Regions from separate parts of the Tumidithrix helvetica PCC 7403 genome, predicted to be linked through region 3. Evidence: riboswitches for the same ligand, from Rfam matches in the RefSeq annotation. Region 3 holds a riboswitch; each other region holds the start of a gene.
The links. Region 3 has a riboswitch for cobalamin ahead of cobG (precorrin-3B synthase). Riboswitches for the same ligand answer to the same signal wherever they lie in the genome.
Positions count from the first base shown of each region.

Region 1: it holds a riboswitch for cobalamin, as region 3 does, so the genes downstream of both, ACP2WE_RS19840 (HupE/UreJ family protein) here and cobG (precorrin-3B synthase) in region 3, are expected to answer to the same signal.
Region 2: it holds a riboswitch for cobalamin, as region 3 does, so the genes downstream of both, ACP2WE_RS06745 (hypothetical protein) here and cobG (precorrin-3B synthase) in region 3, are expected to answer to the same signal.

Region 1 is NZ_CBDDRA010000025.1:202-10,504, reverse strand. Features, by position in the region: gene ACP2WE_RS19850 (peptidylprolyl isomerase) at 1-968, shown strand, start outside; gene ACP2WE_RS19845 (PhoH family protein) at 979-1,926, shown strand; cobalamin riboswitch at 2,035-2,180, shown strand; gene ACP2WE_RS19840 (HupE/UreJ family protein) at 2,204-2,902, shown strand; gene ACP2WE_RS19835 (tetratricopeptide repeat protein) at 3,044-4,606, opposite strand; gene ACP2WE_RS19830 (ribonuclease catalytic domain-containing protein) at 4,931-7,000, shown strand; gene ACP2WE_RS19825 (hypothetical protein) at 7,044-7,529, shown strand; gene ACP2WE_RS19820 (hypothetical protein) at 7,501-7,704, opposite strand; gene ACP2WE_RS19815 (Uma2 family endonuclease) at 7,996-8,880, opposite strand; gene ACP2WE_RS19810 (TolB family protein) at 9,142-10,303, shown strand, end outside.
Region 2 is NZ_CBDDRA010000005.1:171,418-181,720, forward strand. Features, by position in the region: gene yidC (membrane protein insertase YidC) at 1-814, opposite strand, end outside; gene ACP2WE_RS06695 (PH domain-containing protein) at 909-1,307, opposite strand; gene rnpA (ribonuclease P protein component) at 1,297-1,773, opposite strand; gene rpmH (50S ribosomal protein L34) at 1,881-2,021, opposite strand; gene ACP2WE_RS06710 (DUF29 domain-containing protein) at 2,260-2,727, opposite strand; gene rpoD (RNA polymerase sigma factor RpoD) at 2,753-3,925, opposite strand; gene ACP2WE_RS06720 (DUF2854 domain-containing protein) at 4,272-4,865, shown strand; gene ACP2WE_RS06725 (L-threonylcarbamoyladenylate synthase) at 4,875-5,498, shown strand; gene ACP2WE_RS06730 (TFIIB-type zinc ribbon-containing protein) at 5,727-6,335, shown strand; gene ACP2WE_RS06735 (DUF362 domain-containing protein) at 6,356-7,156, opposite strand; gene ACP2WE_RS06740 (methyltransferase domain-containing protein) at 7,250-8,119, opposite strand; gene ACP2WE_RS06745 (hypothetical protein) at 8,197-8,658, opposite strand; cobalamin riboswitch at 8,733-8,942, opposite strand; gene ACP2WE_RS06750 (DUF4327 family protein) at 9,278-9,499, shown strand; gene ACP2WE_RS06755 (SPFH domain-containing protein) at 9,591-10,303, opposite strand, start outside.
Region 3 is NZ_CBDDRA010000004.1:31,442-41,744, forward strand. Features, by position in the region: gene cobJ (precorrin-3B C(17)-methyltransferase) at 1-115, opposite strand, end outside; gene ACP2WE_RS05035 (precorrin-2 C(20)-methyltransferase) at 112-876, opposite strand; gene cobG (precorrin-3B synthase) at 876-2,522, opposite strand; adenosylcobalamin-variant (AdoCbl-variant) riboswitch at 2,585-2,656, opposite strand; gene ACP2WE_RS05045 (glycosyltransferase) at 2,783-4,285, opposite strand; gene tpiA (triose-phosphate isomerase) at 4,489-5,244, shown strand; gene rpsL (30S ribosomal protein S12) at 5,405-5,812, shown strand; gene rpsG (30S ribosomal protein S7) at 5,932-6,402, shown strand; gene fusA (elongation factor G) at 6,513-8,588, shown strand; gene tuf (elongation factor Tu) at 8,631-9,863, shown strand; gene ACP2WE_RS05075 (hypothetical protein) at 10,101-10,303, shown strand, end outside.

The DNA of each region.
Region 1 (10,303 bases), on a different contig from region 3:
AAGATGCAAGCGTTTTGCTACGAAATGCCTTACCCGTTGACAATTCGATCGTGCGGGAGATTCAGCTTAAATTAGAGGGTATGCCCCGCCAAGCCAATCTCAAACGCTGGAAAGGTCTAAGCAAAGATGTAGATAGTATTCTGTTAAGCGTGTCGCAAAAACGCGACCAGATTTTGGCAAGTGTTACCCCAGCCGCGAAACAATCGGCGGAAGAAAGCCTTGCCAGTCTTGGCAATGTGCTTGTTCCCCTGCAAGAAGCGATCGCCACCAAAGACAGAAACAACATCAAACCCCTAAGCGAAAAAGCGCTGGAATATGTGGGAACGATTGAGAGCCAAATGGTTCAGGCATTTCCCTTTGAAGTTCCCGCAAAATATTCAGGATTGCCCCAGCTTAAGGGCCGAGCGATCGTCGAAATGGAAACAGAGAAAGGGAATTTCACGATGACCTTGGATGGCTTTAGTGCCCCTGTCAATGCAGGTCAATTTGTCGATTTGGTTCAACGGGGCTTTTACAACGGTTTAACCTTTAATCGGGCTGATGACAACTTCTTCTTGCAAGCTGGCGATCCTGCGGGTGAGGCAGATGGCTTTGTGGATTCCGCAACAGGTAAAGTTCGCACTGTGCCCCTAGAAATTCGCGTGGTGAATAAAAAAGATCCAGTCTACGAACATACCTTTGATGAACTCGGCATGGTTGGCACGTTACCCGTACTGCCGTTTTCTGCCTATGGCACCGTGGCAATGGCTCACCCTGGTACCGATCCTAATGGCGGTTCCTCGCAGTTTTTCCTGTATTTGTTTGAGTCCGATCTGACCCCTGCAGGTTTAAATTTGATCGACGGCAACTACACGGCTTTTGGATATGTCACCACAGGCGAAGAAGTTTTGCGTAAACTAAAGTTAGGAGACAAAATTCTTTCTGCTCGCGTTATTAGCGGGTTAGAAAACCTCGTTACCAGCAAGTAATTTATAACCCATGGGTGAATCCCAAACTTTCAGTCTACCTAGTCCCAGTAGTGCCATACGTTTGGCAGGGACTAGGGGAGAAAACCTTAAATTAATTGCCCTTGAGACAGGCACAAAATTGGTTCTGCGCGGACAAGATTTACTGATCGAGGGTACTGAACCGCAGATTTCCCTCTGTTTGCAAATTGTTCGCGCCCTCAAGCAACTCTGGTCGCAAGATCGAGCGATCGCTTCGGTCGATATTTTGGCAGCCAAACAAGCTGTGGAAGAACAACGGGCGGAATCATGGAGCGATCGACCAGCGATTACAAGGAACCATCGAGGTGGACAGATTCAGCCACGCACGCTCAAGCAGCAGCAATACGTGCAGGACATGGAAAACCACGATCTGATCTTTGGGATTGGTCCTGCGGGGACTGGCAAAACCTTTCTGGCAGCGGTGGCAGCCGTCAAGGCATTGCAAAATCAGGAGTTTGAGCGTCTGATTTTAACCCGTCCTGCCGTGGAGGCAGGCGAAAAGCTAGGCTTTTTACCTGGCGATCTGCAACAAAAAGTAGATCCTTATTTGCGCCCTCTCTATGACGCTTTGTACGAGTTGATGGATCCAGAAAAAATCCCCAGCTTGATCGAGCGTGGTGTGATTGAGGTTGCTCCACTCGCCTATATGCGAGGTCGCACGTTAAACAATGCCTTCATCATCGTGGATGAAGCACAAAACACCACGATCTCCCAGATGAAGATGGTGCTGACGCGTCTGGGATTTAACTCTCGCATGGTGGTGACAGGAGATGTCACCCAAATTGACTTGCCCCATCATCAAAAATCTGGGCTCAAAATGGCGCAAAAGATCTTAGAAGGGGTTGAGGGTATTGCCTTTAGTCACTTTACTAAGTCTGATGTTGTGCGCCATCCACTCGTGCAAAAAATTGTTGCTGCCTACGAGCTAGCCGAACACTAGCTTGCAAACTACTTCCGAGCCTTGTTTTTGGGGAAAAGTATTAAGCTGTCACAGTTGCCATAATAAGAATTGCGTAGGCAGGATTGGGCACTTTCAAGCGTGATATCTTTATTAGGCTATAAAATCGGTTCTGTCGGAATTTGACCGTCAGAGTTAACGGGGAAAGCTTGGTGTAAGTCCAACACTGTCCCGCAACTGTAATGAGATCGCAAAAATCTCTGAGTCAGGATGCCCGCCGACGATCTTGCTCATTCCTAATATCTGCGAGGCACAGAAAATGAATAAATTTAAAAATTCTCGGTTTCTTCCTTTTAATAAGGTTGTCTATAAGGCAGTCTGTTTAGCTGCATTGTTTGGTGTTTTGTTGTTGTCAGCCACACCAGCTTTTGCTCACCATGCCATGGATGGAAAAATGGCATCTAACTTCTTTGAAGGTTTTGTATCTGGTATAGCGCACCCCTTGATTGGACCCGACCATTTTGCATTTCTTGTGGCAGTTGGCTTGCTTGCTGCTATTAAGCGACAGGGACTGATGATTCCGATTTCGTTTGTATTATCTGCGATGCTTGGTACTGGGGCACATCTAGCAGGCATAAATCTTCCAGGAGTTGAGCTATTTGTTTCTGGATCGATCTTGCTATTCGGTATTTTGTTGATTGAGAAGGATAGATTTAATACTTTTGTCGTTGCAGGGCTTTCAGCGCTTGCTGGCATATTTCATGGTTATGCGTATGGCGAATCCATTTTTGGCGCAGAAACTACTCCTCTAATTGCTTATCTGATTGGATTTACAATTGTGCAACTGGTGGTGTCACTCCTTGCATTTTGGATTGGTAAGGCAACCATCCTCAAGCAAAAAGCCGAACAGCAATCCCCCATACAGTTGCGTTCTGCCGGTCTAGTGATTTCTGGTATTGGTCTAGCTTTCTTCGCTTCCCAAGTTATTGCCGTTCTATTTCCAATTTCCAAAATCTAATCAATTCATCTAACTGCTTTTTAGGCGGTTAGATCTCCAGCAACCATTGAAAATGGCGGAGAGTCTGGAAGGACAGTTGTAGTAACAATTCATGAATTGTCTCTACAACTGTCTTTCTTAGTTTGAGATGAATCTATTGCTTTAGGTGATGCCCTGCAAAGCCTGTAATGCTTGGCGGGTACGCTTTACCCACTCTGTATTATTGTCAGCCTCGTAGAGCCTCAGTGCCTCTTGATAAGAGCGAATGGCGCTACTAATATCGCCTTGCATTGTGTATAAAGCCCCTAAACCAAAATGTGCCCTAGCGTAACTGGGGTTCAGAGAAATCGCTTTGTTGTAAGCGTCTAAAGATTCTCGCATTTTGCCTTGATCGGCAAGGGCTAAACCAAGACTCGCGTAGTCAACCCATAACTCTTCTTTGCCATAGACGATCGCACGGGTAAAAGCCTCAACAGCACCAGCACTATCTCCTTGGGTGCGGAGTAAATTACCTAAATTACTGTAGGCAACGTTATTTCTAGGCTCGGCATCGATCGCTTTCCGAAACGCGGCGATCGCATCCACAGGTTTATTTTGATCGGATAAGGCACGACCGAGATTGTTGTAGGCAGCCGCATATCTAGGGCTGAGATTGATGGCTTGCTCGTAGGCAGCGATTGCCCCACTTAGATCGCCTTGACGGCGCAATGCTAAACCCAACCCGTTATAGTTGGCTGCAACTTTAGGGTTTAACTCAATACTGCGCCGAAACACCTCAACTGCCTCAGGTGCTTTTTCTTTTTTAAGCAAGGCAGTGCCTAACGCCGCATACACATCCGCATTTTTGTTGTCTTGCTCGATCGATCGCCTGTAGGAAAGAATGGCTTGATCGGTGTCGCCTTTGGCATCGTAGGCAATCCCAATGTTATAAAAAACATTGGGGAAGCGATTGTTAATTGCGATCGCGCGTTTATATGCCTCTATAGCGCCATCATAGTCTTTGTCTTCATACAGGGCGATACCTAGGGAAAAGTGAGCCGTTGCATACTGGGGTGCAAGCGTAATCGCCTGTCGAAATGCAGTAATTGCCCCCTTGCGATCGCCTTGACGGCGCAAAACAGAGCCCAAACCATTGTGGGCGAGTGCGTACTGTGGGTCTAAGCCTACAGCTTTCTGGAAAGCAGCGACAGCACCATCAAGATTATTGCGTTGTTCTTCAGCCAGACCGAGATTGTAGTAGGTCGAGGCTAAACTCGCATCTGGTTTGCTGAGACGAATGAATGCGTTGTAGGCATTAATCGCCCCCACCATATCGCCTCGTTTATATAGGGCAATGCCCAAACCGTAGTAGGCAGGTGTATAGTTTTTGTCGAGTTCGATCGCCCGTCGATGGGAAGCGATCGCCCCTTCAATGTCCCCTTGTTGCCGCAGCGTTACGCCCAAACCGTAATGGGCAGGAACAAAACCAGGATTTAGTGAAATTGCTTGTCGGTAAAGTGCGACTGCCTCAGTCAGTTTGTTTTGCTCTCTTAGGACATTTGCCTGCTCGACCAGCTTGATCGCAGCATTGGGATTCTGTTCGGGTTTCGTTTCAATGGGTGTGGCAGTTTGCGCGATCTTCTCTGCAAATTGAGGGGCAGCTTGCGATGGGGTACACAAGGGCAGATAACTAACCAGTGAAATAAATCCAACCGTAGAAATCTTAGTAATCGCTTGCTTGATCATAGAATTTTTTTTGGATGTCCTTTTTGCTAGGATTACCGACACACCCATCGTAAACCATTCCCAGAAAACTTTTTCTCATCCATTCAGCTTAATTTTTGCAACCAAATTTGGCTCAAACGCTTTAAATCAAGGCAATTTCTAGCGAAAAAATACAGAAAACTTAATTAGAGGCTTAACATTTAGCACAGAGGCAATTTTCAATTTCAGCAAAATTCAGTATGTCTTTCATACACAAAACTTTGGCTTGGCATTTATCCAGTAAAATGCAAGGGTAAGGTTTCAGAAAGAGCGTTTTTAAAGCTTTCTAAAGGGCAAGGGGCGATTTTGGAAAAGGGCACATTGGTTGAATTTCGTTTGCATGGCGATCGCCGCTTGGCAGTTGTAGATCGACCTGAGGGCAAAAAGCACCTACAGGTGATTGACGAGAATGGCACGACCCACACAGTGCATCCTCGCGAAATTGACTTTGTGATCAAAAGCACGGCTGACTCCGATCCGCAGATGTTTACGGCACGACAGATCCCAGTTTTCTTTCAACAGGTTCAGCAATATTTAGATCCCTCTAGTCTTGAAGTAGCTTGGGAGATCTTGATCGATGACAACAAGTCTGTCACCCCTGACGATCTAGCCAACCTCCTGTTTTCAAAAATATCTGCCGCCACCTCCTATGCTTCCTATTGGCTCTTGAGCAATGACAAGCTTTACTTTAAGCAAAAAGGCGATCGCTATGAGCCTCGACCCGCCACCCAAGTTGCCGAGTTAAAACACCAAGCCGAAGCAGCTCAGCAACGCCAGCGCGAAGCCGAAGCCTTTATCTGCAAGATGCAAAACAAGATCGCAGGCAAGCAGATCGATCTTCCCGAAGATGCGCCAACGGAACCAGAATGGACAAAACAGGAACGGCATCGCTTAGAGAGTCTAGAGCGATATGCCCTCTACGGTGAAGAAGCCTCAGATAAATCCGCTGCCCAAGAAATTTTGGTTTCAGTCAAGCGCACGAAATCTGAAATATCAGCGTTTCAGCTATTGGTTGACTTAGGGATTTGGAACCGCCATGAAAACCTTGCCCTGTTGCGCAGCCAAGTACCCACCACCTTCTCAGCCGAAGTTCTCAATGCTGTCAAACAATGCCTAGAAAATCCGATTCCAGATAGCTCTTTAGCGAAGCGGATCGATTTGACGCATTTGCATGTTTACACGATCGATGATGAGAGCACGACTGAGATTGATGACGGTTTGAGTATTGAAACTCTGCCCAATGGTCAAAAGCGGCTATGGATCCATATTGCCGATCCTACGCGCTGGATCGAACCCCAGAGCCTACTCGATCGCGAAGCCCGCAAAAGAGGAACCAGTGTTTATTTGCCCACGGGCATGATTCCCATGTTTCCCCACGAGTTGGCAACGGGACCGATGAGTTTGATTCAGTCACAGGTTTGTCATGCCCTGTCGTTTGGGGTCGACCTCAGCGATCGCGGCGAAGTCATTTACGCAGAGATTCATCCCAGTCTGATTAAACCCAACTATCGCCTCACCTATGAAGATGTGATGGATATGTTGGATATGAGTATTGAGGAAGATCTCAATGCGATCGCCCACTATGCCAAACTCCGAACCAACTGGCGGCTCTACCAAGGTGCGGTGAATATCGATCTGCCTGAAACCATCATTAAGGTCAATCCCAACGATACGGAGCAAATGACCCTAGAGTTGATGGATGAGCCCTTTTCACGGCAAATGGTGGCAGAGATGATGATCTTGGCTGGAGAAGTTGCGGCTAATTTTGCCCAAAAGAATGGAATTCCGATTCCCTATCGCTATCAGGAAGCGCCAGAATTGCCCTCGGAAGAAATCTTGATGCAGTTGCCATCTGGTCCCGTGCGCGAGTTTGCTGTCTGTCGCTGCATGGCAAAGGGTGAAATGGGTATCTATGCTGCACGTCATGCTGGACTGGGACTGGAAGCCTATACCCAAGCCACCTCTCCAATCCGCCGTTACACCGATCTTCTTACCCATTGGCAAATCAAAGCTTTTCTGAATGATACGCCTTTGCCCTTTACAGAGGCGACACTATCGGATTCCCTATCTGTGATTGAGCCTGCGGTATATGAAGCCAATCAATTGGAACGTCAAACCGTGCGCTATTGGAGCTTAGAGTTTTTGCGACGCAATCGTGAAACCGCTTGGCGAGCAATCCTTTTGGACTGGTTGCGCGAACAGGATAAACTCGGACTGGTACTTCTCGAAGATTTGGGCTTAAAGCTTCCCATGCGCATCAATCGCACCACAAATGTCGGTGAAAGTTTTAACGTCAAAGTCAGCGATGTCGATCCGCGCAAAGATTTGATTCAGTTCTTTGAGGTGCAACAGGTTGAGTCATTTAGCATGGCATAAGTTTCTGAAGTATGATTGAATCTTCAAATCATCAAGTCATTTTGTGAATATCTGGCAGCTAATTCCAAAAACAGGGATTTCCCTAGGGGAAATCCAAATCACATTTAATGATTCATGGCAGGATGTATGTCAAAAACTCAATCTTAAGCAGGCTCATGGCGTACTTAAAGAACACCATATTAACGGATGGTTTTTAGATAATATCCTCGAAACTGGGGCAAGTATTCGATTTCAATTTGAACAGAATTCACTATCTGAAATTCTGTTTTGTAATGGAAGTTTGTTTTTTGAGGATATCAACTTTATTGGCTCTGAGATTGAAGATGTTATTCAACAATTAACTAATAGAGGGATAAAAATTTTTTATGACTATGTAGAATTTAATTATATTTCTCCTGAGTTACAGATTTATTTTTGTACTGGTGAGGCTGTTGGTGGAGAGGGGACTGACGTGCAGTATGTTGGGATTGTTAATGATGAATGTGAATTAACCCCTGAAATTAAGCAAGTGACAAGTCCAGTTGTGTGAAAATAAACACAGACACACTCAAATTACAGTAAGCAAAGACCGATCGCATAGACAACAGAACTAAATCCACCAACGCGATCAAAGAATTGAGATATCCGCGACCGATCGCTGTTGCCCCCGATCCGCTAGTTGTTTGGCTAGATTCGCACACACAGCGATCCCACGTTTTTAGCAAAAATCCACAAATTTGCAAGCGATTCCTTTCAGAATGTGTCCCGCCGCCCACAGCCAAACTCAGAGATCGTCTGGGTTAACTCCGATAGATCTGAGATAAGCTCTCAATGTTTCATTTTTTTGCCGTTCTTGCTTAGCGATTTTACGCTCTTGCTCAGCGATCTCTTCTGCTTGTTATTGGCTTGCTCAGCGATCGCCTATTTTTAGCAATAATTCATATACTTGCAAGCGATCTTTTTTAAGAAATATTTCATGTGTTCGAGCGATCGCATTCAGGATGCGTACCTCTGCATTACATTTCGTCTGGGTCTAATCCAAGTGCTCTAAGCCTTTCAGCAAGTCGTTGGGCTTTTTGTTCGGCAAGTTGCTGGGCTAGTTCAGCTTGTTGTTTTTCTAGATTGGCTTGCTCAGCAATCGCCTCAGCCTCCAACTTAGCAAGTCTTTCCTGCTCAGCGATCTCCTCAGCCCTCCGTTGAGCAAAACTAGCACGCTCGGCGATCTCCTCAGCGATCGCAGCCTGCTCTTTAGCAGTCGGATATCTGACCCCATTGCGATCGTACCAATACAACCACTCCCGCCGCCAATCGTATAGTTCGTTGCGAATGCAACCAATACCAAGCCCCACACCTTCCAGCCACACCATTTCGCCACCTTCAGGCAAAAGCGCGATCGATGGCATCAGTTCGTACTTGCCATTCACCAACTGATACACTTCCAAAGATGGACGGTCTTTATAGGCTGTTCCTTTTCCGCTAAAGGGATTATAGATAACGTAATAGCGAATGCCTAAATTCTGATACAGTTCTAGCTTTTCCTCGTATTCACTGTTATAAGTCTTAGAAATTACTTCAAAAAATAAAATCGGCAATACTTTTTCTTCCCAAATCGAATAGCTCAAACGTCCACTTTCGCCGCGAAGTCTGGGAACGCCTATGGCTAAAAACCCATCGGGAACAACTGCTTTGGAGTTCTCTGGCTTTTCAAGGTTTGGTTCGTAATAAACTGCCATGTCTACTCCCCAAAACCAATCGAAGCGATCGTCCCAAATGTCTCTCAACAAGTTCAGCAGAATATTGGGAATGTCGTTTTGGAGTTCGTTATCCACAGGGGTTTCATCGGAATCTGGCAATTCCTCAGCAGTTGGTAAATGGCGGTATTCCGAAGATACAGTAAACATGGCTTTTTGACATTTTTACGTTAGCCCTATTCTGTCATAGTTTTTGCTTTTTTAGCAGAGCAAGTAAACATAAGGTAAATTTATCCATGTCAAACTGCCAGCATCGACGAACTCGGCAGACGCACAGAATATCGCTATGACGCACGCAATCGCTTAATCGAAACCATTTATCCAGACGATACACCCGCCACTCTAGCCGACAACGCTAGAACCAAGAACGAATTCGATCTAGTAGGCAATCAAGTTGCAGCCATTGATGAGTTGGATAGGCGTACAGTCTTGGAATATGACGCGCTCAACAGATTAGTGAAGCTAGTTAACCCAGACCCCGACGGAGCTGGGTCACTTCTCTCGCCCGAAATGCGCTACGAATACGACGCAACTGGCAACAAAACAGCCGAGATCGACCCACTTGGACGCAAAACTCAATATCAATACGATAATCGCAATCGCTTAATCGCAAAGATTTATCCCGATGGCAGCCAAGAAACTGCTACCTATGATGCCAATAATAATTTAATCGCAACGACCGATGCGAATGGAAGCGTCACGATCCGTCAATATGATGCTAGTAGAAGACTTGTAAAAATTATCGAACCCAACGGCATCCAGACCTTTGAATACAATAACAACAATCAACTGACTGCCCAGACCAATGCCAATGGCAATCGCACTCAGTATTATTACGATCAACTCGGTCGTAGATACTTGACAATCGATGCGCTTGGCGGGAAGGTGTATACAAGCTATGACAATCTCAACCGTCAAATCGAAGCGATCGATCTGCTCAATCAATCGACCAAGACTGAGTATGATGCTTATGGGAATGTTGTGGCTGCGATCGATCCTTTGGGACAACGCACGAGCTATGGCTACGATCTGAAGAATCGCAGGAATATGGTGACGGATGCTTTGGGTAAGGTGACGACTACGACCTATGATGCGTTTGGGAATGTTCTTTCAATTACCGATCCTAAACAGAATAAGACGAGTTATGAATACTCCGTAAAACAGACTGGAAAGAAAATCATCACCAATGGAAGCATTACTTCAATTAGCTATGATGGTCGCTATGTTGCTCTTGGCATTGACAGTAGCCTCGACAACAAAGACACCAATACTTTTTCTGATGTATTTCGCTTAGATCGTCAAACTGGACAATTGATCAGGGTAAGTACCAATCAAAATGGAGAAGCCCCGAACGGATATAGTTTTAACACCAGCATTAGCGGTGATGGTCGCTATGTTGCCTTCCATTCCACCAGTACAAATGTCGATAACGTTGCCAGTGATGGATTATTTGTACGAGATCTTGACAATGGAACGACCACCAGAGTTGCTTCTCCGATCGCCAGCAGCGATCCAGAGCTTGATGATTTCAACAAAGGGCTTTGCCCTGATTGGAAACGCACAATACATTGCC
Region 2 (10,303 bases), on a different contig from region 3:
TAATATCCCAGTTGATGCTGCCGTCAGGATTTGTAGCGCCAACTTTACCTAAAGCTTGGATAAATAAGAAACCCTTGCTAGATGCTAGACCCGGTACGGTAGCTTGAACGGTAACGTCCCCTGGTTGTAGAGCAGTAATTACACCATCAGGCGACACTTCAGCCAGACCTTGACCTTTAGTGATTTGCCATTTGGGGGTTAGATCGGTGTCTGGGAATTTGGCGTTCAGTACATCAAAGCTTTCCTTTTGGATGGTTTGAAGCTTTATCGTTTCTTTCGCACCTACGGCAAGACTTGTACCAGATGGCGCAATTGCTTGCACGGGGTAATGAACTTTATCTGCAAAGTAAACATTTTGAGTAGGTGAAACAAAAGGTTGCGACTCAACGATCTGCTCTGGTGGTGAAATCTGAAAATTTAGAGTGTAGTTAATGTCGGCGAAAGGCGATCCCCGAAGGGTTGCAAACAGGGCAAATAGGATAGGTAGCTGTAGAATCGCAGGGAGGCAACCTGAGAGTGGATTGCCAAACTCCTTAAAGTTTGCCGAGTTTACCTTGCCCATTTCTTCCTGTTGTTTAGCAGGATCGCTCTTATAGCGCTCTTGGACTTCCTTAATCCGCTGTTGCATGATCGGGTTAGCGATCTTCATGCGGCGCATACTCCTAAGCTGATTTGCGCTCACGGGAAAGAGTGCAAGTCGAACCACTAATGTGAGTGCAACAATTGCCAACCCATAACTAGGCACAATGCCATAGAAAAAGTCTAGGAATGGCAACATGACACTGTTTGACAGGAAACCTACACCAAAATCCATGCTTTAACCTTTTCTTTTAACTTTTAACTTTTAACTTTCTATGCTTTATGCCTTGGGAAAATGCCTATATACATTCCTGTATACAGCTTGGGAACTAAGTTGTCCCCCCAACGCCACCACTGACTTCTCTCGCCTTTAGGCTGAGTTTTGACTCTATATAGTCGTAGACTTCACGAAACTTTGGGACAGACCTTAGCTCTAGCCGCGAACCATCCTTTAAGGTAAGTACCATATCACCCCAAGAGCCTAAGCCACGAGGGACTGTGACGATTTTAGCAATCTCAGCATAAACAATATCTGTACGATTGCGCCCAAACCAACCTCCAGTTACGGTGATTCGCCGATTTGTAATTCTATACCTTAACCATATAGCTCTCACTACCGCACCGATTGTAATGGGAATAGTAATTACAAATACACTGAGCAGCAAACCGACGATCAGGTCTCCAATATGCGGGGCACCTTCGTAATAAACTTCTTCGTTAATTGCCATGCAAAACTTTAGCCTTGACTAATAATGTTATTAAATCATCCCAAAGTTGCTTAAAAGTTGGACTCCCCTGTAGGGTGGAAACCGTTACAACTATCTGCAAACCTTGCCTTAATTGTGACAGAAGTTGACGAAAAATTGCACGTAGCTGGCGCTTAATTCGGTTACGGGTTACCGCCAGTTTGCTAACCTTTTTGCTAATCACAATGCCAATCTGTATGTCAGTGCCAGACTTTTTACTTGTTTTATTCAAGTCGTAAATGCGTAAACGCAGATACTGACCACTGTAGCGATCGCCTTTAGCATAAACTTCAGCAAAGTCTTGCCTTCGCCTCAGACGATTTTGAGCAGGCAGCACGGTATTGGCAAAAGATAGGTGTGAAACGGAGTAAGCAACATGAGGTGAGTAGGCACACGACTGGCAGGATGCAGTATCGAGCCGTAAATGTGAAATGAGATGGTAACTCATTGTTCCTAGCGTATTTTCGTCTTTTTTAAAGCTATTTTTTAGCTTGTTGTTTAAACGAGTGCTTAAACGCGCCTTGGAACCCGATCTTCTAAAAATGGTCTTTTAAACTAAACAGTGGTGAGGCGTACACGACCTTTACGGCGACGAGCTTTAATCACGTTTTGACCTGTGGGACTTTTCATTCTGGCACGAAACCCAGAGGTGCGTCTTTTTTTACGGGAAGTACCGCCTAGAGTGCGTTTGGTCATAGCAGTTAATTATTTGGTTTCAAATCATGTCTTTTTCACAGGCTTCTAAGTATAACACCTGTGTTTAGGCTAAGTACAATTTTATTGAGAAGGCAGAACAATTCCAAATTTGGAGAGACTCACCAAGTAACAGGTTTAAAACTATAGCGCTCCTATATTGTTTGAGGGCGTAGCACGGCCTTTCAGCCTATGCAGACATGAGCCATGCACTACAAATTAATTACAACTCTCTTGTGCGTTAAATTTCTTCCCAAAAATCAATAGTTAATAGTGAGTCAATATCGTGGCTAAATTGCCATGCGTCGGGAAATGTAAAATTACGATACTCTTGGCAAGTATTTTTTAGCGCCGATCGCCACGCACTATTAAAAGCCTCTTCCCAGATTGCCTTTAGGCTTGGAGACTGTTCGAATATGTCTTCTAGTTGAGATCGCTGTTCTCTAATCGTGATTTCCCAACCATTGAAGCATTCGGGCAGATTGATATATATCCGCTTGAGTAAATGCTCTAGCAATGTTCTCAATCTGCTTTTTAGCTCTCGTCTATCCCTGCCGGCCAAACCTTCTAACTCCTCAATTAGATTGACAACATCAAGATTGTGAAAATCGCCAGACTTTAATTGCGAGATCGCCTGCTCTAACCAGAGATTAAGATCGCGCTCATAAAGTGAGATTTTTGAGGGTTCAGACGCAATTACTTGTGTCATGGGTTTGAGAAATTAGCTTGAGAAATTAGCGAATGTACTCTTTTAAGACGCTATTGCGATTGGGGTGGCGCAACTTGCGCAGTGCCTTTGCCTCAATTTGGCGAATGCGTTCGCGGGTAACGTTAAAAATCTGCCCGATTTCTTCAAGGGTTTTCATGCGCCCGTCGTCTAGCCCATAACGCAGACGCAAAACATCGCGTTCCCTAGGACTAAGTGTTCCCAAGACACTCTCAAGATCTTCGCGCAGCAAACTCTTGGCAACTTGGTCGTCTGGAGTTTCTCCGTCTGACTCAATAAAATCACCTAGACGCGAGTCTTCTTCTTTACCAATGGGAGTTTCTAAAGAAATTGGCAATTGAGCAGACTTGGCGATAAAGCGCAATTTCTCAATAGTCATTTCCATGCGCGTAGCGATTTCCTCTTCGGTAGGCTTGCGCCCCATTTCTTGAGAAAGTAGCTTTGTGGTTTTTTTGATCCGCGAAATGGTTTCGTACAGGTGAACGGGTAAGCGGATCGTGCGGGACTGATCGGCGATCGCACGGGTAATTGCCTGCCGAATCCACCAAGTTGCATAGGTTGAGAACTTATAGCCCTTCTCATGGTCAAACTTTTCGGCGGCACGGATCAGACCAAGGCTACCTTCTTGAATCAGATCTTGAAACGACAGACCGCGATTCATGTATTTCTTGGCGATCGAGACAACCAGACGCAGATTTGACTGCACCATCTTGTCTTTGGCGCGTCTGCCTGAATGCAAACGTTGGCGAAAAGCACCCAGAGACATTTCCATGCGCTCTGCCCATTCTGACTCTTTGACATCATCAGGTGGACAGTCGTGTTGATTGGCAATCTCTTCGCGTTTTTGCTCAAGCTCTAGCAAATCAGCAATTTTGCGGGCAAGCTCAATTTCTTCATCCGCTCTGAGTAGGCGAATACGACCAATTTCTTGAAGATATAGCCGAATTGAATCTTCGGTAAAGTGCTTTTTCTTGGTCTGACTGGCTCGTGTTTTTTTTGCGCCCTTCGTTTTGGCTAACTTACCACCATCTTCCTCATCGGAAGCAATATCTAAAGGGTCTGCTGAATCTAGATCGTCACTTCTGTCATCATCTTCTAGATCAATGTCTTCTTCTTCACTGTCCTCAATTTGATCGGTAGGCAACATGACCTCAGGGAGTAAGTTGATGGCTTTGCTCATGCCAGATTCCTCAGATTCCGTACTTGTCTAAACTGCAATGCTTTGTAATCTATGTATGTGGGAAGATGCAGACAGGATACCTAGCTGTATATGCTACAGGAAGGTGTGTCTGAGAACTAAAGCCATAGGGCTTAATTCTAACTTCAAAGTCAGCGTTTCATTCAGTGCTTTTGGACAGCAATGCAGGCAACGCTTTACTATTCTGGCACATCCACAAATGTAACAAGATTGATTGTAGCCTTTCTAACACAAAAGTGAGGCTCTATGACATGCTGTCTTACAACTTTTTACTCGGATGACACCGAAACCAGATAGATTGATTAAGTATTGTTAAGCTAATTGAATTATGTTGCGTAAAGTGTCATTAGCCTCAGTGCTCCTCTTGGTTGGAGCTTCGCTGAGTTTGGTCGGATTTTTTGCCTACGCTCAAGGTAACTCAACCTTAAACTTGGTTGGTTTTTTTTATGGCATCCCGATTTTGTTGGGGGGAGCCGCGCTAAAGTCGTCTGAAGTGAAGCCAGTGAAGGTTTTATCTCCTGCTTCTGCTGCTGTTGTGAAACTGCGAGAAACGCAGGCAACCTCAACCCAAAATCAAGTACGTAAGGATGTAACGCGCTATCGCTATGGCATTGAGGCGCATTTAGATCAGGTGTTAGACAAATTGGGCTTGAGTCCTACCGATGAGGAGCGTCCAGTTTTATCAGGTCTGTATGAAGAAATTTCTGCTTCTGAGGCAACTCAGGGTGCTTATAGTTTGGTCTTACGATTTAACTCACCGCTAATTGGCTGGGATACTTGGCAGCAAAAACAGGAAAAATTTACGCGATTTTTTGGTCCAGGGGTTCTCGCTCATGTCCTACAGCCTGAAGATCGGGTGGTCGATTTATATTTGACCGCACTTACTGGAGAGTCTGCTAAAGAAATCGAAGCAAAAGTTTAAATTGGGATTATGGCACTAGTCTCTATGGCAGCATTGGTTGCAGGTGCGCGATCTGGGAGACTTGTAAGTTTTCCTACTGACACTGTGCCAGCTTTAGCTGCGATCGCTAGCAGAACCGACGAAATTTTTGCGCTCAAGCAACGTCCCAAAGACAAGCCGCTCATTTTAATGGCAGCGAAGCTGGACGAGCTATTGAGGTTTGTAGATACCGAACATTCTGCCTTACCGCTTTGGCGTAAAGTGGCGAAACAATACTTACCAGGGGCTTTAACCTTGGTTTTGCCAGCAAATTTTCTAGGTCGTCAACTGAATCCCGACTTTGATACGATTGGGGTGCGCATCCCCGAGCACCCAATTGCGCTCGCCCTGCTACAACAAACAGGAGCCTTATTAACGACGAGCGCCAACCCAAGCGGACAACCACCGATGCGAAAGATGTTAGAGATTTCTAACTATTTTCCTGAAGTACTGGTTTTAGGCGATCGCTTAGAGAATGGGCTAGGTAAGGAAGAAAATCTTGAAATCGTGACAGGAAGTGGCTCCCCCTCCACAGTGGCAGAGTGGACTGACACAGGTTGGCAAATCAGACGGCAGGGCTCGGTCAAGCTTTCTGAAATTATTGGATCGCATTAATTTGGATCGAAATCATTTAGCTGGGCTAGAAGTTGAAAATTCGCTCGATCTAGGTTTTGACAAAACCTTTTGCTAAGACATAGAGTACTCGGAAATTAATTTTTTGAGGCTTCAGAAAGTTCATTTTTGGGTTTCGCCTGTATGATGTCATGCAAAGATTCTTGATTTTGAATCCGCAGTTTTGGAGCATGTCAATTTGTCAAACTTTTGGGAAAACGGAGAACTTTGATGCGATGCCCTAAAGATAAACAGGTTCAACTGGTGGCAAGTCAGCTCAGTCAGGGTCTATCCGTTTGTCATTGTTCGACCTGTGAAGGCAATTGGATCCCCTGTGTCGAGTACGAACAATGGCAGGCACAACAACTGATCGCTCTCCAAGAATCTGTGGAGTTGCCCGTGACAGAACCAGCATTTCTCGATGAATCGCTGAATTTTGCCCCTGCTGCAACGGATGCAAAAGCGGGTTTATGTCCAGAATGTGGGAGTTACTTGGCAAGGACGAAAATAAGTCTTAAACAACCTTTTTATCTAGAGCGTTGTCCAGTTTGTAGCGGAATTTGGTGTGACAAAGGCGAATGGGAAGTTTTAGAAAAGTTAGAGTTAACGACAAAAATTCCACAGCTTTTTTCGAGCCCATGGCAAGCACAAATGCGCGAGAAGGTGCAACTCGAACAGGAACGACAGGCTGTGATTGAAAAATTAGGCATAGAATTAGCACAACGAACTTTCGATCTGGCGGATGCCCTAGAAAAGCATGAGAATGGCAGCTTTGCGATCGCTTACGTGATCCGTCGATTCGATAAAAACTCAGATAAAGACGCCAAGGGCAATGCCTGAGCGATTCCGCTAAATTTCATCTAAATTTCGTCCGCTAAATTTCGCAATTGCGCGATCGCATCCAAATAGCTAGGCATGGGTTCCTCGCCAACCGCACAGGCTTCTCGGTCTACAGAAATTGGATCTTCACCCCAAAACACTTTGCCCAAAGCGATCGCCCTGCCTTTGTCAGGTTTCCAATCAGGACTGAAATATTTGCGATCGCCATCTACAACAGCGCCATCAAACAAATAGCCGAGGCTAAAGTAAACATCCTGCAAAATTAACGGAACCGAAGGACGATGCAATTGCCCTCGCGAATTTGCACTTCTGGCTTTGTAATGCGATCGGGGGAATAGCCCATACAGATTTTTTAAAGAAGCGGAAACCAGCGATTCGCCCTTGAGATGCGTGCGTTTGAGCGCACCGATAGTAATACGGCAGTCAACTTCTTGTAATAGAGCAGGGGCAAACATGCTTTTAAATCGAACGGGTTGGGGCGATCGATTCACATATTCAACAAGGGGTAAGGTGTCCGCATCGAGCAACTGCATTCCATCGTCGAGAAGTTCATCTAAACCATGGCGACGGGCAATCTCAGAGAGGCTGACGGGCGAACATACGCCCTCTACGATTAGAATCTCAGCCTTGGGGCTGGCTAACCTTAACCCTTTTAGAACTGCATCTAAGACCTGCATGCTCACGGTTACGGGCGGCTTGACAGGATAGCCGAGGTTGGGTTTTACCAAAATCCGTTTTGCCGCGATCGCACGGGCTGGCGGTTGATAGATAAACGCATCGGTGTCTGCGATTTGAACTTCAGAATTTCCCTGACCTAGCATTCCCTTGTCTCCGACTTATACCAATTTCCCTTGAATTTGCCACAGATCGGGTTTTGGGTTCCGCGCAGAGCGCGGTCTTTTCAAAAAATGGTATTAGACTTTTACCGAGGCGGGATCGGCTAATTGCCAAAGTTGAATTTCGTAGCAAAGATGTTGCTTGAATAACGATGAAGCGGCTTCACCCTCAGCGACGAGCTTCTTGAAGCGATCGCCAAATAGACGATCGATCAACGCGTATATCGGAGGAACGGCAATCTGGACGAGATTTGACAAATAGTGGATCGTTGACAGACCAAAAATCTGGAAGTTATGCACGCAAATATCGATGGTTGGCGCAATATGAGCCGAAATATCCTCAGACTTAACCAGTTTGAACCCCGCTCGTTCCATTGCAGCCTTTAAGTCGGCTACAACATGGCAGTTTGAGAACATCCCTTCACGGTACTCTGCGTTGGTGCGTAACATATCAGCGAGCAAGACATAGCCACCCTTTACGGCTAAGTGGGCTGCACCCTCTGCAATATCTTTTGCTGACATATATTGACTGCTTTCGCTAAATAGCAACAGATCGTAAGCAGGTGAGGGATTTTTGGCGTGAGAAGTTTCTACAAATTTCTCGAATGTTGACATATGAAAGGGCGCTTCACCGCCCGTGCGAGTGAGAAAACCTTCCTGTTGGGATGGATCTGGAGCTAAGCCTTCGACTTTAAAGCCTTGCTTAAGTAAATAAGCGGCATTCCCACCGATGCCACAGCCGACATCAAGGATGGTGTGAACTCCTTCAGGAATAAAAGCAAGTAAATGATAAGCGTAGGATTCTTGGGCTTTGCGGAGCCCTAAAATTGTCAGATCGTCGAATGAGGTGGGGATTGGTTCCCAATAGCCATAGTGGAGGTACTGAGAACCCGTGATCTCCATATAGTATTGGAGTGCGGCATTTTGATAGCGAGTTACTTTATTCATATAATTTGTGATTCATATAATTTGTGATTTATCTAATTTGTGATAGGGATATTGGTCTAAATCTGAGATCGATCCTTTCAAACTCGTTGAGATGGACTGAACTCAAACTCTTCCCAACGATTGCAAACTTGGTCGTAGCATTCAGACGGAGCGATCGCCATATTTTGCAAGAGAGTAAACTCAGCCTGGCGACCAGCCGCCAATAACATAATTGCTTCTCGGTGCGGATTGTAAGTCTGCACCACTTGCAGAAGCATTTCGATTACATCTGGCTCTAGACTGCCAATGGGAGGATGGTCGGGTATCTGCGTTTGTGAAATAAATTGAATTTGAAATGGAACTAAATCGGTAATTGCTGTGGAAGAATGAATGATTTTGGCATCGACAGTACAATCTACAATTCCTCGACCCGATTGCAGAAAGCCTTTCCAAGCATGGTATCCAATCATCATTAGGTTGGCGTGAATAAATCCACTTTGCCAATAGCCAAAATTTCCTTGCCAGTCACTATCGTTAAAGCGCAATGAACCGCCCCGCACCTATAGATTGGGACAACGAGCTTTTTAAATTTATAAACATCATCTATACCTCGCAGATGAATCATTGTTTTGATGGGTCGATGGCGCGATCGGCGGGCATTCTGACTCAAAAGTTACCAGTGATTAGTTCGCAGTTTTTCGTGAAATTACCAACTCACTGTGTGCTGCTAAATGTTTGCTGGCTACTAAATTTACAGTTGCGGGACAGTACTGGACTCACACCAGGTTTTCCCCGTTACCTCTAGTGGCTGTTTCCCACTAGAACCGACAGTTTCTCAACTTTAACATACGAGAGATTCGGTCAGCGTAACAACCAAAATTTCAGCGATCTTGGCTAAAAATCAAAAAATCCAGATATAGAATTTGCAAAATATGGATTTCAGGTGTAATATGCAAAGCTGGCAACGCAGAATGTTGGCGTTTAGTCCTTTACCAATTTTTAAGCTAAGTTTAAATAGGCAAAGTCGAGATCGGGCAAGTTTGAGACTCTTTGAGTTGATCGAATTGCCCAGATCCTAAGCTGCCAAGAGATTGAATTGCCACAATATTCAGGTTGACGATCTTAAAGTTTCAAAAATCGCACCTGTCTTATAGAACGAATGCAACCTTTACGGAGTTTATGAATACACAAGTAGCTCACCCTATGGTGAAGTTTCAAAACCAAGTGCGATCGCTGGTTAAATCTAAGTTGGTCAAGCCAAGCGATTGCCTATGGCAAATTTCCTTGATTTTTGGGGACGAATGGCAGCACTGGAAACAGGAACTGTCAGAATTTGGTTTTAGTACCCAAGATGCCATCAGCAGCCTATTAGAAGTAGAAGCATGGGATGAAGAAGAGTAAATAGCATTTAGCTAAATACTTTTAGCTATCAGTTGTCAGTTGCAACCTGAATGCTGATAGCTAAGTATTTTCTTGCCATATTTGCACTTAGCTATTTGCCCCAGTCACTGGGTAAACCATCGACGGGCATTGCGTCACTGGGCTCACTAATAATCGACTTCATCCCTTCTAAAGTAGCGGGAATCGTGCGCGGATCCATAAACATGACTTTGCTGCTGTTACTGGCACCGATTGTCGCTCCCATGTCGATGTAGTTTTGGGCAAGCAGGAATTGTAAAGCAGACTGCGCTTGGGGATTTCCCTTGGTCGCTTGAACCAAAACTTGGAGGGCTTGGGCTGTACCCTGCGATCGCAGCACCTGCTCTTGCCGTTGCGCCTCAGCTCTAAGTACGCGAGCTTGCTTTTGACCCTCCGCTTCTAGAATTGCTGCCTTTTGCTGTGCTTCTGCCGCTAAAACCTGAGCATCGGCTAAACCTTTGGCTTTATTGATGGCTGACTCGCGTTCTCCTTCCGATGTGAGAATTGTCGCTCTTTTTTTACGTTCGGCGGTCATTTGAAGTTCCATAGACTCCTGTACTGCCTTAGCGGGTAAAATGTCACGCAATTCTACCCTTGTAACTTTTACACCCCAAGGATCGGTGGCATCATCAAGATCCCGTAAGAGAATCTCATTGATTTGAGAACGCGCAGTAAAGGTTTGATCGAGCTCCAAGCTACCTAACTCAGACCGAATCTGGGTTAGCACAATATTGGTCATGGCTTGACGCAGATTCTCAACACGATAAAAAGCTTTCTCCATATCGA
Region 3 (10,303 bases):
AGCCATAGAGAATGGAATTGGGTAAAGCAGTCATGAATTGCCTTGCTGTGGGAACGCTATTTTGTCCAAGCACCACTACTGCAAGCGTTGGAAAGAAAGGCTCTAAAGGCTTCATGACACTGACTTTTGTTGACTGGGGATCACAACTAGCGACCAATAGGGAACTTCTGCGGGATCGACTTCTGCGATCGCCACAATTCTCTGATTTGGCATCGTCGCCCGTTCGATATACAGTGCCCTTGAGAATAATCCCAACTCTACTAGAACATCTCGAACTTTGCTGAAGTGCCGACCGATTTTGATGATGACTGCTGTATCTGCAACCGCGAGGCGATCGCGTAAAATTTCGGCTGAGAGCGTCGCAGGCATAATACTCAATACATCATCGCGATAGGTTAAAGGAACTCCTAATGCCGACGCACTCGCCATCGTGGAAGAGATGCCTGGTACGACTTCGGTTTTAAACTGCCCTGACAGGCGATTAAACAGATACATAAAGGAGCCATATAGAAATGGTTCTCCTTCACAGAGAACAGCAACATCTTGACCGTTACTGAGATAACCTGCCAATTTTTCGGCAGCTAGATCGTAGTAGGGTTGAGAAGAGCGAACTGGACTAAAGGGCAGGGGCAAGGGAACTTCAATTTGATCGGCACGCAGATAGTCGGCGACGATCGCTCTCGCTAACACCTTGCCATTTTCCATAGTGGGATAGGCAATCACTGGCACCGATTGTAAAATTCGATAGGCTTTGAGTGTAATCAGCTCTGGATCGCCCGGTCCAATCCCCAAGCCATAGAGGCGACCTGTTTGAGGGGCGCGATCGCGCTCTCCATCGGCAGCATTTATCTCAGGATTTATCTCGGAGTCGATCATTATGAATTCTCACTGGTTAATGCATTTACAATTTCCTTGCCAACTTCCTTGAAATCGTCACGATCGCTCAATCCCAAATCGAAGATTTCCTGCAACTGGGGAATAGAATAACCATCGACAAACTGTCTGAAGGATTGACTAAACGGCGTTTGGGGTGACAGATTTACATCCATGGGCGATCGCTGCTGTTGATACACCTGCAACATCCGTTCCACAACCACAGGAATTTCCTCGACGGGCACTGCTCGCAATAGCGGTCGTCCAAAGGATGAATTCAGCGCTCGATCTCTTGCTCCCACATAAATGTCATAGGCTTCGAGCGATCGCTCCTCCTTCACAATCTCAGTTCCCACTAGGGCAATGTCACTGTGACGATACTGAGCGCAGGACTTAGTACAGCCACTAAAATGAATCTCGATCGGTCGATCTAGGCTCACTCGTTGCTCTAAAGTTTTCACGAGTTCTAGAGCATGGTCTTGGGTATGGGTCGCGGCTGACGCACAGCCCCCTCGTCCCGTACAGGCAACCATTCCACTATCTAGGTGCGTAGCTGACCAGTGCAGTCCCAAGTCAGCAATCTCTGTTTGCAGAGCCAGTAAGCGATCGCTGGGAATATTCGCGATCAGAATATTTTGCCAAGGTGTTAGCCGCAATTCCCCACCACCGTAGGTTTGCGCTAGCGCTGCTAAGCTGCGTAACTGGGAAGATGTGATGCGCCCAAGGGGCAAGGCAATTCCCAAATAAAACAGGTTTGGCTGAGACTGAGCGTGACTGCCAAGACGATCGAAGGATTCGTCAAAGGATTCGTCAGCGATCGCTTCTGGGGAAGCTTCACTCCTTGTTAAAGGAAAAGATAGAAGCTGTTGCACCCGTTCCAAATAATGCTCTACGCCCCAATCGGATAAAAGATGGCGCAGACGGGGCTTACGATTGCTGGGATAGGCTTCACGCTTCAGATCGATATAGTCCAGATACACTTGAGCGAGGGCGGCTAACAGGGATACCGTTTGCTCTGGCGCGATCGCGATGTTTGTCATACTCCTGCGATCGACTTCTACATTCAAATGTAGCCGAAACAAGATCTCTGAAGCATTGCCTGATTTCCGATTCGGGATTCGATCGGGGTTTTGCTCAGCGACGAAGGTAATATCATTGCGGAGATTTCGGACTGAAACAGATTCCCCACCATCAAAGCAAACACTAAACTTAGGGGAGAGGTTAGCTAATTCGAGGTGAGTTTGCAAATAGTCATCCCAAGCCTTTACCAAGGGACGAGTATCGAGCCGACTATGGGGATCGATCCCTGCCGTGGGACTTACCATCATATTGCGAATGGGGTCGATGCCGATCTCGCGAGGCGCTAAGCCCAAGTTTTGTAAGTGGTGAAAGCTTTCTGGGGCGATCGCTGTTTGAACTCCTCGAATTTGAAGATTGGCGCGATTGGTCACTTGGACACAACCATCTCCATAGCGATCGGTCAGGTCGGCGATCGCTTTACATTGCGGCTGGTTAAGAATTCCTCCCACAATCCGCATGCGCGTCAAAACGCCATCTTTGGCAACGGAACCATAAAATAATCCTGGGCAGATTGGTAATTTCGCGTTTACATCAATCTGCAATTCGGGTATTTGTTTAGAATGTGACAACGAACTATCTCCTCCCTGTGCGACGCAGGGAAATAAGATTCAAACATTAAGCGTCAAACACTTAGGGGAGCGGCATTCTGGCTTTTACAGTTGCGGCACAGCGTCGGAATCACACCAAACTTTCCCGTCCCCCAGTCTTTGAAACCTATCACAAGCTGACTACCAAAAGCCTGCGATCGGCACTTTTCTTAACGAAATCTTGGGTGATGTTATAATTTTTTCAGCCTTCATAGGGAGAAAACCAGAAATTCATCGGGTAGTTAGATGAACTTAATTTTTTGAGCGGCATACAAGCACATTCGCAAAAGCACCAAGCCTTCTTTAAAGTGGGCAATATTAGATTGTCCGTAGGTACGAGGCTGATACCTCACAGGCACTTCCACAATATGTAGTCCTAGCTTTGCCGCCCCAAACAGCAAATCAAAGTCCCCAAACGGATCGAAGTCCCCAAAATAGCTGCGATTGGCAACGATGCGTTCGTAGTCAGAGCGCCATAACACCTTTGTGCCACAGAGGGTATCTTTGAGCGATTGTCCCAGCAAATATGAGAAGGCGATCGCAAAAAACTTGTTTGCTAGGGTATTTAACCAAGGCATCGCTTTGCCCGATCGCGGATAAACAAGACGAGAACCATTAATAAATTCGCCTCTACCCAAAGCAATTACCTGAACAAATTGCGACAAGTCCTCTGGTTGTACGGTTAAATCGGCATCAAGAATCATCAGGATGTCGCCCGTTGCTTCGGCAAATCCCAATCTCACAGCATCGGCTTTCCCCTTGCCTTTTTGCTGCATACTTTTAAAAGTGAATTGTGCAGCGCCACGCTCTTCTTGCCTATTTTGAGCCTCTGCAACAACCCGTTGAATCTCTTCCCAAGTATTATCTTGCGAATGTCCTTCCACGAAAATAATTTCTGTGTGTTTCCCTAAAGCTGGCATGCGCTCTACAGCCGCTTGAATATTTCCTGCCTCATTCCGCGCTGGAATCACTACACTTACTGAATAATTAGCGATCGCTTCGGTAGCACTGGAAATCGTAGGGCGGGCAATAATATAGTTCGTCAGGCTGAGATTATCAATAACAGGCAGTTGACAAATATAACGGTTGATAAAGTTGGCAAGCAATGGAATCCACTTTGGGCAGAGGAATCGCTTCCCCATTTTGACCGTACTATAGCCAGTTACCATCAGTAGGTTCAGCACATCATGTAGGGATAGCCAATTTTGCGGTGGCTGGGGGCGTCGTTGTCCGATCAGTTCGGCTAAATGCAAAAGCCCCTCCCACTGATAGTTATGGAAGACGAGAACGATCCGCGTGCGCGGATGGCAAAAGGCTTGGAGCCGATCGAGTACCGACTGAATATCGTTAAGATAACCTAGAACCCCTGCGAGGAGAATAAAATCAAATTTTTCAGATTCTAAATCTTCGGGTGTAAGAGCCTCGGCATCAAGACAGTAAAAACGCAAGTCAGAGGGCTGAGAGTCCTTGGGTTGAGATGCAATCGGGTTGGTTTGATGTTTTTCCTGTGCGATCGCAATGGCAGATGGGGCAAAGTCAATCCCCATACCCAAGCTAGGCTTAACGGCAGCGAGTAGACTGCCCGTGCCACAGCCAATCTCAAGTACCTTACTACCCTGTGGAACCAAATATTGGTGTAACTTTTGGATATCCTCGTAGTAATAATGATTGCGATCGCTCCACCAATCTAAATCAGGGGCAATCTGCTCAAAATACGATTGAATTTTATCTTTAAACCTGTCCATCAACTTAAAAATTACTTAATTTACCTTGTACAGGCTTTGTAGGATCGCGGTTTTGAGTTTAACTCAATATCATCCCATGCTAGATATTCATAAAACATAACCGAGAGATCGCTTCATTATTGCTGACCGCTACATACCCTTTTTCGGTAAACTAAAAAGTTACTTAACTGTTTCTATAATTTACATTCAGGGGTAATCAAGCATTGCGTAAGATTGTCATTGCTGGCAACTGGAAAATGTACAAAACCCAGTCTGAAGCAAAAGCCTTTTTTGCTGAATTCCCAGCACAGCTTAACGCTACAGCAAAAGCCGCAAGCGTAACCAACCAACAAATCCTTATTTGTGTCCCATTTACCGATCTAGCGATTTCGCAAGCGATCGCCAGTTCGAGCGCATCACCTAGCATCCATATCGGCGCACAGAACCTGCATTGGGGCGATAGTGGCGCATTCACGGGTGAAATTGCCGCCCCCATGCTGGTTGAATTGGGGATCAAGTTTGCGATCGTCGGGCATAGCGAGCGACGTCAGTTTTTTGGTGAAACCGACGAAACGGTAAACAAAAGGTTAAAAGCCGCTCAAAAGCATGGTATCACGCCCATTTTGTGTGTGGGAGAAAGCAAGCAGCAACGCGATGCTAATGAAACAGAAGCATGGATTTTTTCTCAGTTAGAATATGGACTGAAAGAAGTCGATCAGCAAAATTTGATTATTGCCTATGAGCCAATCTGGGCGATCGGCACGGGTGACACCTGTGAAACTGCCGAAGCCAATCGCGTGATTGGGCTAATTCGCAGCAAACTCACGAATCCTGATGTCACGATTCAGTATGGTGGTTCGGTTAAACCTGAGAATATTGACGAGATCATGGCACAACCTGAAATTGATGGCGTGCTAGTGGGTGGCGCAAGCCTTGATGCCACGGGCTTTGCTCGCATTGTCAACTACCAAAGTCCCTAAACCCATCCTGCAATATTCAAGCTTAACCACAGATACAGCACCCCAACAAAAACTTAACTCAAGAAAATTTGCTGTTAAAAAATTGACTTAATTTAGCATATTTTGTTAAGATGATGTGCTGTTGATTTACACTATAAAACCGCAAGCACAATAAACTTTTATGCCCACTATCCAGCAGCTCATTCGTAGTGAGCGCCAGAATACTAACCAGAAAACCAAGTCTCCTGCCCTCAAGAGCTGTCCCCAGCGCAGAGGCGTTTGTACGCGTGTGTACACCACCACCCCCAAAAAGCCCAACTCTGCCCTGAGAAAAGTAGCAAGAGTCCGCCTAACTTCTGGTTTTGAAGTAACAGCATACATTCCTGGTATTGGGCATAACCTGCAAGAGCACTCGGTTGTGATGATTCGCGGCGGTCGGGTAAAAGATCTACCTGGTGTGCGCTACCACATCATTCGCGGCACACTAGATACAGCGGGTGTCAAAGATCGCAAGCAAGGACGTTCTAAATATGGTGCCAAGCGACCTAAGCCAGGTCAAGCCGCTGCACCCGCCGGAAAGAAGAGATAGTCCATTCAAGGCTTATCATTCGCTCATCGTCGATACGTTAAAGCAAATGACAAGTGGCGAATATTCTCAAAGTGAAAGATTTTCAATTACAACAAACTTAAACCTCATCACTCAGTAAAATGTCTCGTCGTACTAAAGTCGCCAAGCGCGTCACCCCACCTGATTCTGTCTATAACAGTCGCTTAGTTAATATGCTGATTAGGCGCATTATGACCCGTGGCAAGCTATCTGTTGCTACCCATATCGTTTATGAAGCACTGGATACTGTTGCGGAACGGACTGGTAGCGTTCCGATTGAGGTCTTCGATCGCGCTATTCGCAATGCCACTCCCCTCGTGGAAGTCAAGGCAAGACGGGTTGGTGGTGCAACGTATCAAGTACCCATGGAAGTTCGCAGCGATCGCGGTGTTGCCCTTGCCCTGCGTTGGCTAGTGCAGTATTCTCGCTCTCGTCCCGGTCGGAGTATGGCAAGCAAGTTAGCCAACGAGCTAATGGATGCTGCCAACGAAACGGGTGCAACAATTCGCAAGCGCGAAGAAACCCACCGTATGGCTGAAGCAAATAAAGCCTTTGCTCACTATCGCTATTAATCCACTCTGTAGCACTTGCCTAGTAAAGATTTATATCTTTGCGCTCCGTTAAGTTGCTATATTATTCTTAATACAAATTTTCAATTCCTGACAAATACGAGGAAACTGTCGTGGCACGAACCATTGCTCTAGATAAAGTACGCAACATTGGGATTGCAGCTCATATTGATGCTGGAAAAACCACAACTACTGAGCGTATTTTGTTTTACTCCGGTGTTGTACACAAAATGGGTGAAGTCCATGAAGGCACCGCAGTAACTGATTGGATGGAGCAAGAACGCGAACGCGGCATTACCATCACAGCAGCTGCGATCACCACAAGCTGGAAAGATCACAAAATCAACATTATCGATACCCCAGGTCACGTTGACTTCACGATTGAAGTCGAACGTTCTATGCGCGTTTTAGATGGTGTAATCGCAGTATTCTGCTCTGTTGGTGGCGTTCAGCCTCAATCAGAAACTGTTTGGCGGCAAGCCGACCGTTATAAAGTGCCACGTATTGTGTTTGTCAATAAGATGGATCGCACTGGCGCGAACTTCTACAAAGTTTACGGACAAATTCGCGATCGCTTGCGCTCAAATGCTGTGCCGATTCAAATCCCCATCGGTAGTGAAGCCGACCTGCGAGGCATTGTCGATCTCGTCAAGATGCGCGCTTACATCTACAACGATGAAATTGGCAAAGATATTATTGAAACAGACATTCCTGAGGATGTACTAGATCGAGCTAATGAGTTTCGCACCAAGCTGATCGAATCAGTTGCCGAAACTGATGATGCGCTTACAGAAAAGTATCTAGAAGGAATCGATTTAACCGAAGAAGAGATTAAAACTGGACTCCGATTAGGCACACTCAGAGGTACAATCGTACCCCTCGTTTGCGGCTCTGCCTTTAAAAACAAAGGCGTGCAACTACTTTTAGATGCGGTGATCGACTACCTACCTGCGCCGATTGATGTTCCTCCAATTCAAGGAACATTGCCAGATGGTAACGTCACCACCCGCGAGGCTAATGATGATGCGCCTATGGCTGCTTTGGCATTCAAAATCATGTCCGATCCCTACGGTCGCCTTACCTTTATCCGAGTTTATTCGGGCATCTTAAAGAAAGGTTCCTACGTTCTTAACTCAAGTAAGAATAAGAAAGAACGCATTTCCCGTCTCATTGTTTTAAAGGCTGATGACCGTATCGAAGTTGACGAACTGCGTGCGGGTGACTTGGGTGCTGTACTGGGGATGAAAGACACATTTACAGGCGATACGCTGTCGGATGATGCCAACCCAGTGATTTTGGAATCTCTATTTATTCCAGAGCCAGTTATCTCTGTGGCAGTAGAGCCCAAAACAAAGCAAGATATGGAAAAGCTATCAAAAGCTTTACAAGCCTTGTCAGAAGAAGATCCTACATTCCGTGTCATGGTTGACCCTGAGACTAACCAGACGGTTATTTCTGGGATGGGCGAACTCCACCTAGAAATTCTCGTAGACCGCATGTTACGCGAATTTAAAGTCGAAGCAAATGTGGGCGCACCACAGGTTGCTTACCGTGAAACGATCCGTAAGGCTGTTAAAGCTGAAGGTAAGTTTATTCGTCAAAGCGGTGGTAAGGGTCAATATGGTCACGTTGTGATCGAACTTGAGCCAACAGAGCCTGGAACTGGCTTCGAGTTTGTCTCCAAGATTGTAGGAGGTACTGTTCCTAAGGAATATATCAATCCTTCTGAACAGGGCATGAAAGAAGCCTGTGAATCAGGGATCATAGCGGGTTATCCTGTTATTGATTTAAGAGCAACCTTGGTTGACGGCTCCTATCATGACGTTGACTCTTCTGAAATGGCTTTCAAAATTGCTGGCTCAATGGCAATTAAGGAAGCTGTGATGAAGGCTGGTCCAGTCTTGCTTGAACCGGTGATGAAAGTGGAAGTCGAAGTGCCTGAGGACTTTTTGGGAGATGTGATTGGAGATCTCAACTCTCGTAGAGGTCAAATCGAGGGTATGGGCTCAGAACAGGGTATTGCTAAAGTATCATCGAAAGTCCCTCTGGCTTCGATGTTTGGCTATGCCACTGACATTCGCTCCAAAACTCAGGGTAGAGGTATATTCTCTATGGAGTTTAGCCACTATGAGGAAGTTCCTCGTAGTGTTGCAGAAGCTATCATTGCCAAAAGCAAGAGCAAAGAGTAGTAAAAGTATCAAAGGAATAACAGAGTAAGGAATATAACTTAAATGGCACGCGCAAAGTTTGAACGGAACAAACCCCACGTTAATATTGGTACCATCGGTCACGTCGATCATGGTAAGACAACCCTAACTGCTGCAATCACAATGACTTTGGCAGCAAATGGTCAGGCAGCAGCAAAAAAATATGAAGACATTGATGCCGCACCTGAAGAAAAAGCGCGTGGCATTACCATCAACACAGCTCACGTAGAATACCAAACAGACGCACGTCACTACGCTCACGTTGACTGCCCTGGGCACGCTGACTATGTAAAAAACATGATTACCGGTGCAGCCCAAATGGATGGTGGCATCCTCTTGGTGTCGGCTGCTGATGGTCCTGAGCCTCAAACCCGCGAACACATTCTTTTGGCGCGTCAGGTAGGTGTACCCAATCTGGTCGTATTCCTGAACAAAGAAGACCAAATGGAAGGTGAGGAAGAGTTAGTCGAGCTTGTAGAACTAGAAGTTCGCGAGTTGCTTTCTTCCTATGACTTTGATGGAGATGCAATTCCGATTGTTAGAGGATCGGCTTTAAAGGCAGTTGAAGCCCTGACCGCAAATCCTAAAGTTAAGAAAGGCGAAAATCCTTGGGTAGATAAAATCTACGCACTGATGGATGCTGTTGATGCCTTTATTCCAACCCCAGAACGTGCTGTTGACAAGCCATTCTTGATGGCAGTTGAAGACGTATTCTCAATCACTGGTCGTGGTACGGTTGCGACGGGTCGGATCGAGCGTGGCAAGGTCAAGATTGGCGATTCTGTTGAACTCGTTGGTATTCGCAATACCCGTAGTACTACAGTTACTGGTCTAGAAATGTTCCAAAAGACCTTGGAAGAGGGTCTGGCTGGAGACAATATCGGCGTACTGATGCGTGGTATCCAAAAGTTGGATGTAGAGCGCGGCATGGTAATTGCTAAGCCTGGTTCGATCACCCCCCATACCCAGTTTGAAGCTCAGGTCTATGTTTTGACCGATAAAGAAGGTGGTCGTAAGACACCTTTCTTCCCTGGCTATCGTCCTCAGTTCTATGTACGGACTACTGACGTGACGGGTACCATCGTCACCTTTACGGCTGATGATGGCAGTGCTGCTGAAATGGTCATGCCTGGCGATCGCGTTAAGATGACCGTTGAGTTGATTAACCCGATCGCGATCGAAAACGAAATGCGCTTCGCTATTCGTGAAGGCGGTCGTACTGTAGGTTCGGGTGTTGTCACCAAGATCTTGAAGTAAATCTTCAAGTTGGTTGCAAGCAAGTAACTTAGACTAATTTCTAACAATAGATGGTGATTCTCTGCTTGGAGCGATCGCCATCTATTGTTAGTTTTAGGGGTGGCGCAGCACTCAAATCCCGTGTTGCAATTGCAACTGAAATTGGGATCGGATTGATTGTGTTAAAGAATTGGGCATAATTAAAAATGTCAAAGGGCGTGATTTCACACGGCATCGATTAAAAAGAGGATTAAAAACATGAAATGCTTAAAGTGGCTGCCCCTCGCCAGTTTGCTTTTATTTCCTGCTGCTGCTTCGGCACAGTATCCGATCATTTTCAATCATATAAAAGATACAAACTTGAGCCAAGATGCATGTGTCGATAATGCTGGTGAAGCGATGAGACGGGCAGGCTTTACAGAGCATTTTGAGTATATTGGGAATGGAGCTTTTGGGGTTAG